4 regions of the Priestia sp. Y58 genome follow, and region 2 is predicted to be linked to each of the others. Evidence: riboswitches for the same ligand, from Rfam matches in the RefSeq annotation. Region 2 holds a riboswitch; each other region holds the start of a gene.
What was found. A riboswitch is a leader RNA that binds a small molecule or an ion and turns the genes downstream of it on or off. The one in region 2 is predicted to bind S-adenosylmethionine.

Region 1: it holds a riboswitch for S-adenosylmethionine, as region 2 does, so the genes downstream of both, MMB68_RS14735 (bifunctional homocysteine S-methyltransferase/methylenetetrahydrofolate reductase) here and MMB68_RS18385 (methionine ABC transporter ATP-binding protein) in region 2, are expected to answer to the same signal.
Region 3: it holds a riboswitch for S-adenosylmethionine, as region 2 does, so the genes downstream of both, metK (methionine adenosyltransferase) here and MMB68_RS18385 (methionine ABC transporter ATP-binding protein) in region 2, are expected to answer to the same signal.
Region 4: it holds a riboswitch for S-adenosylmethionine, as region 2 does, so the genes downstream of both, mtnK (S-methyl-5-thioribose kinase) here and MMB68_RS18385 (methionine ABC transporter ATP-binding protein) in region 2, are expected to answer to the same signal.

What each region holds. Positions count from the first base shown of each region.
Region 1 covers NZ_JAKWFL010000004.1:286,656-289,781, reverse strand. Annotated here, with positions in the region: gene MMB68_RS14740 (YkvI family membrane protein) at 1-918, opposite strand, end outside; SAM riboswitch class I at 1,263-1,369, shown strand; gene MMB68_RS14735 (bifunctional homocysteine S-methyltransferase/methylenetetrahydrofolate reductase) at 1,477-3,126, shown strand, end outside.
Region 2 covers NZ_JAKWFL010000006.1:64,702-67,827, forward strand. Annotated here, with positions in the region: gene MMB68_RS18380 (methionine ABC transporter permease) at 1-179, opposite strand, end outside; gene MMB68_RS18385 (methionine ABC transporter ATP-binding protein) at 172-1,197, opposite strand; SAM riboswitch class I at 1,329-1,436, opposite strand; gene MMB68_RS18390 (thioredoxin family protein) at 1,617-1,916, opposite strand; gene MMB68_RS18395 (toprim domain-containing protein) at 1,931-2,281, opposite strand; gene MMB68_RS18400 (YusG family protein) at 2,463-2,708, opposite strand; gene gcvH (glycine cleavage system protein GcvH) at 2,788-3,126, opposite strand, start outside.
Region 3 covers NZ_JAKWFL010000001.1:1,066,866-1,069,991, reverse strand. Annotated here, with positions in the region: gene pckA (phosphoenolpyruvate carboxykinase (ATP)) at 1-818, opposite strand, end outside; SAM riboswitch class I at 1,193-1,310, shown strand; gene metK (methionine adenosyltransferase) at 1,443-2,645, shown strand; gene MMB68_RS05575 (glycosyltransferase family 4 protein) at 2,677-3,126, opposite strand, start outside.
Region 4 covers NZ_JAKWFL010000004.1:240,448-243,573, reverse strand. Annotated here, with positions in the region: gene MMB68_RS14510 (pyridoxal phosphate-dependent aminotransferase) at 1-599, opposite strand, end outside; gene MMB68_RS14505 (carbon-nitrogen family hydrolase) at 711-1,493, shown strand; SAM riboswitch class I at 1,585-1,735, shown strand; gene mtnK (S-methyl-5-thioribose kinase) at 1,871-3,043, shown strand; gene mtnA (S-methyl-5-thioribose-1-phosphate isomerase) at 3,079-3,126, shown strand, end outside.

The DNA of each region.
Region 1 (3,126 bases), on a different contig from region 2:
GCATGCCAAGATAATAAACGCAAAAGCTTGCTTATCATTCAGGGGAAGAAATGACTGAAGCTGCTTAGCGATTCCAAATACATTTCCAATCAATGTAGTAAAAATCTCGCCTAACACAACTACCGTAAATAAAACATTCACCCACGCTGAGATATTTTTAACAACGGCACTCATAGGAATATCAAGTTGAAATGAATAAGGCAAATTGGAAAGGGCAAGATGAGTAGAAACAAGCATAAACGTAAGTACACATCCTCCTATTACGGCCCCTTTTTTAATCACGCTCCTATCTTTCACGGAGCTTCCTAATGGAACTAAAACGGCCTGAGCCAAAGCTAGATTTAGGGAAATATATAAAAAGGGACTAACCGCCCACTTCCACTGCGTGACGAGCGTTAAATCCGGCTTCGTTTGAATCAGTGAGAAATAGCTGATATTTGGCACAAAGATGATAAAAGCAAATGAAAGCATCATCGGCACAACAAGAGAATTAACCATTAAAATACCGTTAATTCCTCTTGCGATAAATATATAAGTTAAAACAATTGTAAAAATCATCCCAACAGGAGGCCACAGCCCAAACTGTTCTTTTCCTATTGCCCCCGTACTCGCTAGCATGACTGAAGTTACTCCAAATAAAATGACAATCATTACACCGTTTACCACTTTTCCAAGCACATCACCAAATAAATATGTATTAAGCTGCTGATAAGAAGAAGCCCCAATTGCGTGCGAAAGCAGCATCATTTTTGAACCTAGCCAAATAAAAAACAAGCCGCTGACCAAAATTCCGACCATTCCAAGTTCTCCGTACTGTGTAAAAAATTGAACGATTTCCTTCCCTGTTGCAAAACCGGCTCCTACAACGGTTCCTACATACGTAGCAGCAACCTGCAGCGTGAGTTTCCACCTTTTCATGCCCATCACCCTTCTACCCTTCATAGTTCACTATATGTAGAAACGGTTAAAAAAAGACGAGCCTTTTTACGTATAAATCGACACATATCCCAGCGCTTGTGCCTTTTCGTTTATTTTTTATTTTTCATTTTCTTTTTGTATTTCTTAAAAAAAACTCCTTAACCCCTAACATAACAGTCATTTTCAAACAAAATATACGGATATTTTCCCTTTACCTTTTAAATTTTCCTCAATATTTGCTGGAAATTCATAATTTACTGTTGTATAATTTCTAAAAATCAGATAAATTATTAAATAAGTATTCTTTCTATTTAAAAAAATATGTTTCAATTATATACAATTGATTCTTATCATGAGAGGTGGAGGGACTGGCCCTTTGAAACCTCAGCAACCAGTCGTTAGAGACATGGTGCTAAATCCAGCAAGCAATTTATTGCTTGGAAGATAAGAAGGCGAAAAAAGTCTTCTTCTTAAGAAGACTTTTTCTATTTTATCGGCATATTGCATAAAACGAATCACTCGTGAAATAGAAGCGGAACAATTTAAGGAGGTTTTGACATGGGGTTACTTGAAGATTTAAAGTCTAAAATTTTAATTGGGGATGGTGCCACTGGTACCCTCCTTTACTCACACGGTATTGACAGCTGTTTTGAAGAACTAAACATCACCAAACCAGAAGAGGTTTCTCGTATTCACAGAGCCTATGTAGAAGCTGGTGCAAACGTTATTCAAACAAATACGTACGCTGCTAATTATCAAAAACTTGCCCGTTATGGATTAGAAGATTCAGTCAAAGACATCAATGTTGCTGGTGTAAAATTAGCGAAACAAGCTGCAAAAGATCAGGCTTACGTGGTTGGTACACTCGGCGGAATTCGTTCTTTCCAAAAAAACGCTATTAGTTTAGAAGAAGTTAAGCGAAGCATTCGTGAACAAATGTTTTGGCTTTTAAATGAAGGCGTGGATGGCCTTTTATTTGAAACATACTATGATTTCGAAGAATTAAAGACCGTTCTTACACTGGCAAGAAAAGAAACGGATAAGCCTATTATTACCCACGTTTCCCTGCATGATATTGGCGTACTGCAAGATGGGCGTCCTTTAGCAGATGCATTAAAAGAACTAGAAGCGTTGGGAGCAGATGTTGTCGGGCTAAACTGCCGTTTAGGTCCTTATCATATGATTCAGTCTCTTGAAGAAGTACCGCTTCCTGATCGTGCTTTCTTATCTGCTTACCCTAATGCCAGCCTTCCGGCATATGTGGAAGGAAAGCTCGAATATGAAACGAATGAAGACTACTTTGTAGAAAGCGCACGTTTATTCCGCGAACAAGGGGTTCGCTTAATTGGAGGATGCTGCGGTACAACACCAGCCCACGTACGCGCAATGTCATCTGCCTTAAAAGACCTACCTCCGATTACAAGTAAAGTCGTTAAAATGAGACCTGCCGTTACGGTTCAAGAGCGTGAGCAGCAGGATAAACCTCATATGCATGAAATTGTGAAGAAGCGCCGCTCGGTTATCGTCGAGCTAGATCCGCCTAAACAGCTTGGTCCGACGAAATTTTTAGAAGGCGCAAAAGCACTTGATAAAGTCGGCGTAGATGCTATTACATTAGCTGATAATTCTCTTGCCTCACCTCGCATCAGCAACTTGGCAATGGCAACACTGATGCAGCAAGAAACAAAAGCACGACCGCTTATTCATATTACCTGTCGCGATCGAAATTTAATTGGACTTCAATCTCATTTAATGGGACTTCATACGCTAGGAATGAATCAAGTACTTGCAATTACTGGTGATCCGTCAAAAGTTGGCGATTTCCCTGGCGCCACTTCAGTCTACGATTTATCTTCATTTGACTTGATTAGTTTAATCGCTCAGTTTAATGAAGGACTATCTTATTCCGGCAAACCGCTTGGTCAAAAAACCAATTTTTCCATTGCAGCTGCCTTTAACCCAAACGTGCGTCACTTAGACCGAGCCGTTCAGCGTTTGGAAAAGAAAATCGACTGCGGGGCTCACTATTTCATTACTCAGCCTCTCTATTCAACTAAGCAAATTGAAGAGGTATATGAAGCAACCAAACATTTAACAACGCCGGTATACATCGGGATCATGCCGTTAACAAGCGCAAGAAATGCTCGATTTATTCACCATGAAGTACCTGGAATTAAATTATCAGAAGATATTCTAGAACGCATGGAC
Region 2 (3,126 bases):
ATGGCATATAAAGGTTTGTTTTGCCAAAGCTGTCCTTTGGACGTTAAAAATAAAAGCAAGCCCAATAAAATACCTAGAACAAACGTGGCTATAACTGAAATAGCCGTCATATATAGTGTTTCATTTGTCGCTTGAATAAAATCATCTAAAATAACGTTTGGAAATAGTTTCTCAAGCATTTGTCATTACCTCCACTTCTACCTGCTGCTCATGAATGTATGCAATGACTTTTTCAACTTCTGTTAATTCTCCGTCTAAATGAACGAACAACGTTCCGTATGAACCTGTTTGTGTATGCGAAATCTTTCCTTGCAAAATATTAATCGTTACATCAAACTGTTTTAAAATCGTTGTAATGAGCGGTTGCTCTGCTTTTCCGCCAACAAACGTCAGCTGAATAATTTGCCCGCTTGGATACAGCTCTTTTACTTGTTCAATTGTTTCAAACGTTTCTTCTGGTTCAGAAATTTGTTGAACGAATCGCTTTGTAATCGGCTGCTTAGGTTTTCTGAATACTTCTAACACCTGTCCTTCTTCTACCACTGCCCCATTTTCCATAACGGCTACTCGATGACAAATTTTACGAATAACGTGCATTTCATGAGTAATGAGTACAATGGTTAACCCTAGCTTCTCATTAATATCTACTAACAGATCTAAAATGGAATCTGTCGTTTGAGGATCAAGCGCTGATGTTGCTTCATCACACAGCAATACTTTTGGGTTATTGGCTAGCGCTCGAGCAATACCAACACGCTGCTTCTGTCCACCGCTAAGCTGGGATGGATAAGCATTTTCACGCCCTTCAAGCCCGACTAGCTTGATAAGCTCGTCTACTCGTTTCATTCTTTTTTCTTTTGAGATCCCTGCTATTTCTAACGGAAAGGCAATATTTTCTCGCACCGTACGCGACCACAAGATATTAAAGTGCTGAAATACCATACTAATTTCTTGTCTAGCTTTTCTGAGTTTTCCGCCTTTAATTTTTCCAATATCATTACCTGCTACTTCGACCGTTCCTGTCGTTGGTGTTTCTAACCCGTTTAGCAAGCGAATTAAAGAACTTTTCCCCGCTCCGCTGTAACCAATGATTCCGTAAATTTCGCCTTGGTTAACGGTTAGATTCACATTATCAACAGCTGTTACTTGACCGCTTTTAGCCTGATAAATTTTTGTAACGCCTGTTAATGTAATCATATTTCTTCACCTTCTTTAGTAAAAACTTAATTATGTTAGGTTGCCCTATAGGATAAAAAAGCCGTAAAACAATTTTCCCCATTAAAAAAGCCTCTCTGCGCATGACAGAAAGGCTCGATATTTAATCCTTTCTCTCATCTTTCAAAGCGCATAGCTTTGCAGGAATTGGCACCATTTCAGTTAGTCTGACGGTTGCCGGGTTTCACAGGGCTCAGTCCCTCCACCTCTCTTGATAAGAGTTCGCAACAATTATTTTGTTTTTAGGAAATATTCATTCATTTATGAACATTCATGAGTGTGATTTTAGCATGTGTCAGATAGGCTGTCAACAGATTTTGTTCTTGGGATAATATCCCAAGATTTCAACAGCCCCAACGGTTTGCTCTCGTTCCATTTCTTCATTTTAAACAAACGTTTGATTATCGAAGCTCTTCAAGTACGTGCTCGATGGAATGAAAGGCATAGAGTTTTTTTACCATTTCGCCATTTTTCACTTCAATCAAACAAGGTACACTTTCAATTGAAAATGCTTCTGCTTTTGAAGGCATATAATTTAAATTGCTCATTCCGATGGTCACACCGGGCAGCATCGCTTCTGCTACGGTTAACATTTTTTTTGCCAGCTGACATGTCCCGCAAAAAGGGGTATGGAAAAAGATAAACGCTCTTTGTCCTTCTTTTAACTGATCGTCAAGCTGTTTTTCACTCCATTCTTGCATGTTGCTCATTCCTTTTATGTTAAAAATTCTGCATTAACATCGATATTGGCACTCAGTAATACTGTTGCTATGTGATGTCTAGGGGCGGCAGCAACCTCTCGGTACATTTTATCAATATATAGATGCTCTGCTTCCGGAAGCTCTCGTTTAAATTGTTTTCTCAGCTTATTCCCTGAATCATCAGAGTCAACGAGTATGTATACCTCTTTGTTAAACGTACAGTCAATAATTTCATCCAGCTTTGATAAACTAATCGTACCGTTTGTACAGATAATTTCAATTGGTTCTCGAATGATATCTTGAATACGCTTTTTATCTGATTTTCCTTCGACAATAATTACTTTTTCAATTTCAATTAGCCCCATTTTCATCACCCATAATCGTCAGTTGTATAGTAACATCATTTCTTTATGCTATACAATATTCGTTAATGTATCACAGTTCACCTGTTTTTTAAAAGAAATTTGCAAGAAAGAACTCTTTTAAAAGGCAGTTTAGGCCATATTGTTTCCATAAAACAAGAAAAACAGCGGCAGTTGCCACTGTTTAGCACCATCCTGCTTCTTCGTCGCAGTCTGTATATTTTTGCGTTTCACCTTGTTTTTGTACGTCCGCGTATTGATAGAACTTATTATTTTCTTGCGAATATCCTTCTTCAAAACGGTATTCATTGCCGCTTGTTCCGTAACTAACTTCACCAATTGGCTGCTTATCAACATATAATTTCATACCGCCGTCATGAAATTTAGCTGTAACGCGATCTGTAACGTCCATTTTTTGTTTTTCAAACATAAAAAGACACTCCTTTAGCTTGTTTACTAATAGAGTGTCCAGTCAAAAACTTTTCATAAAGACAATTTATGGAGGAATATTATCCTTCGTTTGTCATTTCTTCGTATTGCTCTGCTGTCATTAGCTTGTCTACTTGAGAAGCATCGGATGGTTTGATTGTAATCATCCATGCTTCTTCGTATGGAGATTCATTAACAAGCTCAGGGCTATCGCTTAAGTTGTCGTTTACTGCTACAACTTCACCGCTAATTGGTGCATAAAGCTCAGAAACTGTTTTTACTGATTCAACGCTGCCAAACGGCTCGTCAGCTTCTACTGTTGCTCCTACTTCTGGCAGTTCAACGAATACGATGTCTCCAAGCTCAGCTTGAGCGAAATGTGTAATACCTACGCGGACAACGTCTCCTTCTGTTTTTAC
Region 3 (3,126 bases), on a different contig from region 2:
GCGTAGCATCCTCCTTCAATATTAAATACACCAGAGCTTGACCAACCGTGCTCGTCATCTCCGATTAAACGACGGTTTGCATCAGCAGAAAGCGTTGTTTTACCCGTTCCAGATAAACCAAAGAATAATGCAACGTCACCTTCTTCTCCTACGTTAGCAGAACAGTGCATGGATAGAATATTGTTTTGAGGAAGCAAGAAGTTCATCACTGAGAAAATAGATTTTTTCATTTCACCAGCGTATTCAGTTCCTCCAATTAGCACAATACGTCGCTCTAACGAAAGAATAATGAAGGTTTCAGAATTTGTCCCGTCTGTTTCAGGATCAGCTTTGAACGTTGGAGCTGCTACAATTGTAAACGGCTTCACATCATCATTTGTTTTTTGTTCGGCTGAAGGGCGAATGAATAACTGCTGAGCGAATAGGTTGTGCCATGCAAATTCATTAACTACTTGAATTGGTAACTGATACTTTTTATCAGCTCCAGCATATCCATTAAAAACAAAAAGTTCATCCTGCTTCTTTAAGTGGGTTAAGACTTTTTTGTATAGCGCATCGAATCGCTGAGCAGAAATTGGCTGATTGACAGGTCCCCATTCAACCGTTTTTGAAGACACAGCATCGCTTACAATAAATTTATCTAAAGGAGAGCGACCTGTATATTTCCCAGTTTCGACTGACACAGCACCTGTAGAAGTCAGCGTTCCTTCGCGTCGAGCTAGAATTTTTTCAACAAGTTGTGGAACAGATAATTGGTGTTTTGTTGTTTTTAATTGAAGCAAACCATTTAATTCGATAGACATATCAACAGTACTCATGTGCACTACCTTCCTTTTTTAGCTATTATTTATTCATTAATGTTTGAAATTTATAATTAGTATAACACATTTATTTAATTATTCTATACTATTTAACTAAAAATGTTTGTGTATTATAAAAAAATGTACGTTATACCTATTTTAGACACATGTATATGTGCTAGAAGCGAAAAAAGTGAAGCTATTTTAAGTGAAAGCCTCATTTTGATCTGTCTTATTAACCAAACTTAGTAATAATTCTTAATAAGATGTACTATTTCAGAATTTGAGTATGTTACATTAAAACCGATTCAAACATAAAGAGATGATTTCCATTTGAATGTTGTTGACAGTGAAGCGCTTTTTCATGTATTATATGTCCTTGAACGGATACTCTCTTATCCCGAGCTGGTGGAGGGACAGGCCCTATGAAACCCAGCAACCATCGTCATTTTTTTGTGTAGACGATAAGGTGCTAACCTGATGCAAGGGCACAACCTTGATCGATAAGAGTGAAAGGCTTATGTAGAATTTGATACCTTTCCTCGATACAAGGAAAGGTTTTTTTATATTTTTTAACGTGTAATGAAAATAAGGGAATGAGTACCGTATCACAATGTATCGTATTTATAAGGAGGAAAACTGATGTCAACACAACGTCGTCTGTTCACGTCAGAATCTGTTACAGAGGGACATCCCGATAAAATTTGTGACCAAATTTCTGACTCAATTCTTGATGCTATCCTAGCAAAGGATCCAAATGCTCGTGTTGCTTGTGAAACAAGCGTAACAACTGGTTTAGTTTTAGTAAGTGGTGAAATTACAACTTCTACTTACGTGGATATTCCTAAAACAGTTCGTGAAACAATTAAAGGAATTGGCTATACTCGTGCAAAATACGGATTTGATGCTGAAACTTGTGCAGTATTAACATCTATCGACGAGCAGTCAGCTGATATCGCTGCTGGTGTAGACCAGGCGTTAGAAGCACGTGAAGGTCAAATGTCAGATGAAGAAATCGAAGCAATCGGAGCTGGAGACCAAGGGTTAATGTTTGGTTATGCATGTAACGAAACAAAAGAATTAATGCCTCTTCCAATTTCATTAGCTCATAAACTTGCTCGCCGTCTAACAGAAGTACGTAAAGAAGAAATTCTTCCTTACCTTCGCCCGGATGGTAAAACACAAGTAACAGTTGAATATGATGAAAACAACAAACCTGTTCGCATCGATACAATTGTTATTTCAACTCAGCATCACCCAGAAGTAACGTTAGAGCAAATTCAACGTAACTTAAAAGAATATGTTATTAATCCAGTTGTTCCCAACGAGTTAATTGATGAAAATACAAAGTATTTCATTAACCCAACAGGACGTTTCGTAATCGGCGGTCCTCAAGGAGATGCTGGTTTAACTGGTCGTAAAATTATCGTTGATACTTACGGCGGATATGCTCGTCACGGCGGCGGTGCATTCTCTGGTAAGGACGCAACAAAAGTAGACCGTTCAGCAGCTTATGCAGCTCGTTATGTTGCGAAAAACATTGTAGCAGCTGATCTTGCTGATAAATGTGAAGTACAACTAGCATATGCAATTGGTGTTGCACAGCCAGTATCTATTTCAATTGATACATTCGGTACAGGAAAAGTTTCTGAAGAAGTACTAGTAGACGTAGTACGCAAAAACTTTGATCTACGTCCAGCAGGCATCATTAAAATGCTTGATTTACGTCGCCCAATTTATAAGCAAACAGCAGCTTACGGCCACTTTGGTCGTACGGATGTGGAGCTTCCTTGGGAGTTCACAGACAAAGCGGAAGCATTAAAAACTCAAGCTTTAGCTAAATAATAAAAAAATCTCCGTGAAAACGGAGATTTTTTTATGCCCATTGAATACCTGCAGCAGATTTTTCTACGACACCTTCATATTCTGAAAGCAAATGCTGAAAAATGGCGTCCCATGATTGAGTAAGAGCATATTGTCTCGCTGCATGCCCAAAGTGAAGCCGCTGATGCAAATCATCGAGTAAATCTGTAATAGCCGAACTGAATTCTTCTAAGGAGTGAGGTTTGCAAAGGTAGCCGTTTCGCCCGTGCTGAACCATCTGTTTAACTCCTCCTGCATTTGCTGCCACTACAGGAGTTCCAGAAGCAAGAGACTCCAGCACAACATTTCCGAAGGTTTCTGTTTCTGAAGGAAAAACAAACAAATCAGATGATGAATAGATATGAGCAAGTTGCTTACCTTCAAGGAAGCCTGTAAATGTCATATGCTCAGATGCTTGCTGCTGCATTTGTTCTTTTAAAGGGCCGTCTCCCACAATAACCCA
Region 4 (3,126 bases), on a different contig from region 2:
TGCTTGGCAGCAAACGCCACGGTGTCTTCAAAAAATTCTGCCGTTGCCACTGCACCAGTAGGATTATTGGGATAGTTTAAAAACATGAGCTTTGCCTGTTCTTTAGCACGTTCACTTATCTCTTCGTATACGGGTAGAAAATGATTTTTAGCCGTGAGCGGCATCACTTCCATCTTGGCTTTTGCAAGCTCTACTCCAGACCAGTAATCAGGATATCCAGGATCCGGAACCAGCACCGTATCTCCAGGGTTTAATAAGCACTGCGGGATTTCAACAAGTCCACCCTTCCCGCCAAACAAAATAGCTACTTCTTTTTCGGGATCCACATCAACCCCGTATTCTCGCTTATAAAAAGTCGCAACGGCCTCTTTCAAAAACTGATGCCCCCGAAATGGAGAATATTTATGATGTATAGGATTAGCGCTTGCTTTTTGCAGTGTTTCTACAATATGTGAAGGAGTAGGCTGATCAGGATTTCCCTGCCCTAAGTTAATAACGTCGTGCCCTTGGGCCATTACTTTTCCTACCTTGCCTACAAGTGATGCAAAAAATTGTTTTGGTAAACTTTTTAATAGTTCCGATTGCTCAAATTGTTTCATCATCGCACACCTTCTCAAAAAATTCTTGAAATTCTAGTCACAAATAATATATTGTAATACTCAACTTGTAAAGTCATTTTTTTCAACTACTAAAAAAGGACGGATGATAAAGTGAGTGTAAAAATTACGTGTTTGCAGCTTGATATTGCGTTTGGAAACCCAACTAAAAACCGAAAATATATTCAACAAAAAATGACAGAAGCTCTGAAAGAAAACCCTGATATCCTGGTGCTTCCTGAGCTATGGGATACAGCTTATGATTTGACGCGGCTAGACGAAATTGCAGATGATGAAGGACAGCAGGCCAAGCAATTAATCTCTCAGTTTGCTAAAACGAACGAAGTAAATATTGTGGCAGGCTCGATCGCGAAAAAAACAGAGCAAGGCGTCACGAATACGATGTATATTTTTGACCGAAAAGGTCGTGAAGTATCACAATACAGTAAACTGCACTTGTTTAAATTAATGGATGAGCACCTCTATCTAGAAGCAGGAACGGCAAAAAATCTTTTTACACTTGAACAGTCACTATGCGCAGGAGTTATTTGTTACGATATTCGTTTTCCAGAATGGATTCGGGTTCATACTAGCAGCGGAGCAGAAGTCTTGTTTGTTGTCGCTCAGTGGCCGGCTCCAAGACTTGCCCACTGGAAAGCACTTCTCATTAGCCGTGCAATCGAAAATCAATGCTATGTAATCGCGTGTAATCGTGTAGGCCAAGATCCTAATAACACATTTGCCGGACATTCCTTAGTCATCGATCCGTGGGGAGAAATAATCGCTGAAGCTGGCGATAGCGAAGAACTTTTAAGTGCTGACGTTAACCTGGAACTTGTAAAAGAAATTCGCAAACAAATTCCTGTCTTTACAGATCGCCGCACAGAATTTTATTAATTATGTATTGACAGCCGTTTTTTTGCATGATACGATTTTCACCAGATATCATAAAATATTCAAACAAATCAAAATTGAATAAGTAATCGTACTCTTATCAAGAGTTGGCTGAGGGATTTGGCCCTGTGAAGCCCAGCAACCGACCGTCATTCCATCCTAAGATGGATCACACCCGTAAAACATGTTTTACAAAGGCACGGTGCTAATTCCAACAGAAAGTAATTCTTTCTGGCAGATAAGAGGTTTGAACACTACAATCAAGCCTCTTTCCAACGAAAGAGGCTTTTATATTTTCTAAAATTATAAAAGCCTCCATATATTCTTAAACCTATTAACTTAGTAAACAAATCAGTTTAATAAACTATGGAGGGATTCCGATGTCAACAACAAAAACAGAGAAGTATCAGCCTTTAACAGAAATTTCAGCAATCAAACTTGTGAAAAAGCTAGGTCTTTTTGATGCCACAGAAGCGCTGACTGCCCGTGAAATTGGTGACGGCAACTTAAATCTCGTCTTTCACATCATAAATGATCAAACGAATAAATCCATTATCGTCAAACAAGCACTTCCCTATGCAAAAGTTGTAGGCGAAAGCTGGCCTCTATCATTGAACCGTGCCACAATTGAAAGCAATGCGCTCAAGCAATTTGGTGCATTTACGCCAGAACTTGTGCCCGCTGTTTATTACCACGATGAAACGCTTGCTGTTACGGTCATGGAAGATCTGTCTCATTTAACGATTTCTCGCGCCGGACTTATTCAAGGTGAAAGTTATCCTCTGCTCTCACAGCATATCGGTTCTTTTTTAGGACATATTGCGTTCAAAACGTCTGATTTCGCCTTAAAGCCTCAGGATAAAAAAGAAGAAATTGTTAAGTACAGCAACCCGGACTTATGCAATATTACGGAAGATTTAGTTTTTACAGATCCTTTTTTTGATATTGATACAAATGAATTCGAAAAAGCGCTGCGTCCTGATGTAGAAGAATTATGGAATGATAGTGATGTAAAGCTACAAGCAGCAAAATTAAAATATAAATTTTTAACAAATGCGCAAACGCTAATCCACGGTGATTTACATACAGGCAGCATCTTTGCTAGCAGTCAAGAAACAAAAGTGATTGATCCAGAGTTTGCTTTTTACGGTCCGTTTGGATTCGATTTAGGACAATTTGTTGCGAATTTATTTTTAAATGCTCTTTCTCGAGAAACAAATCGCGAACCATTATTTGAACACATTACGAACACATGGAACGTATTTAAAGATACCTTTACTGCGCTTTGGCATTCTGAAAACACTGAACCTTTCGCTAAAGATGAGCGCTTATTACATGAAATTTTAACGCAAACGTGGCAAGATGCTGTTGGATATGCAGGATGTGAAATCATTCGACGTACAATTGGCTTAGCTCACGTCGCAGACTTAGACGAAATTTCTTCAGAGGAAAGAAAAATTAACGCTAAACGTACTGCGTTAAAAATTGGACGCTATTTGCTTCTGCACCAACAAGACGTTTCACCAAATGAATTTGAACATTTACTTCGATAACGAATAATGTACACAATGAAAGGATCGGTATCAGCATGACAAATACACTATCACTTCCGCGCTCAGTGGAATGGAATGAATCA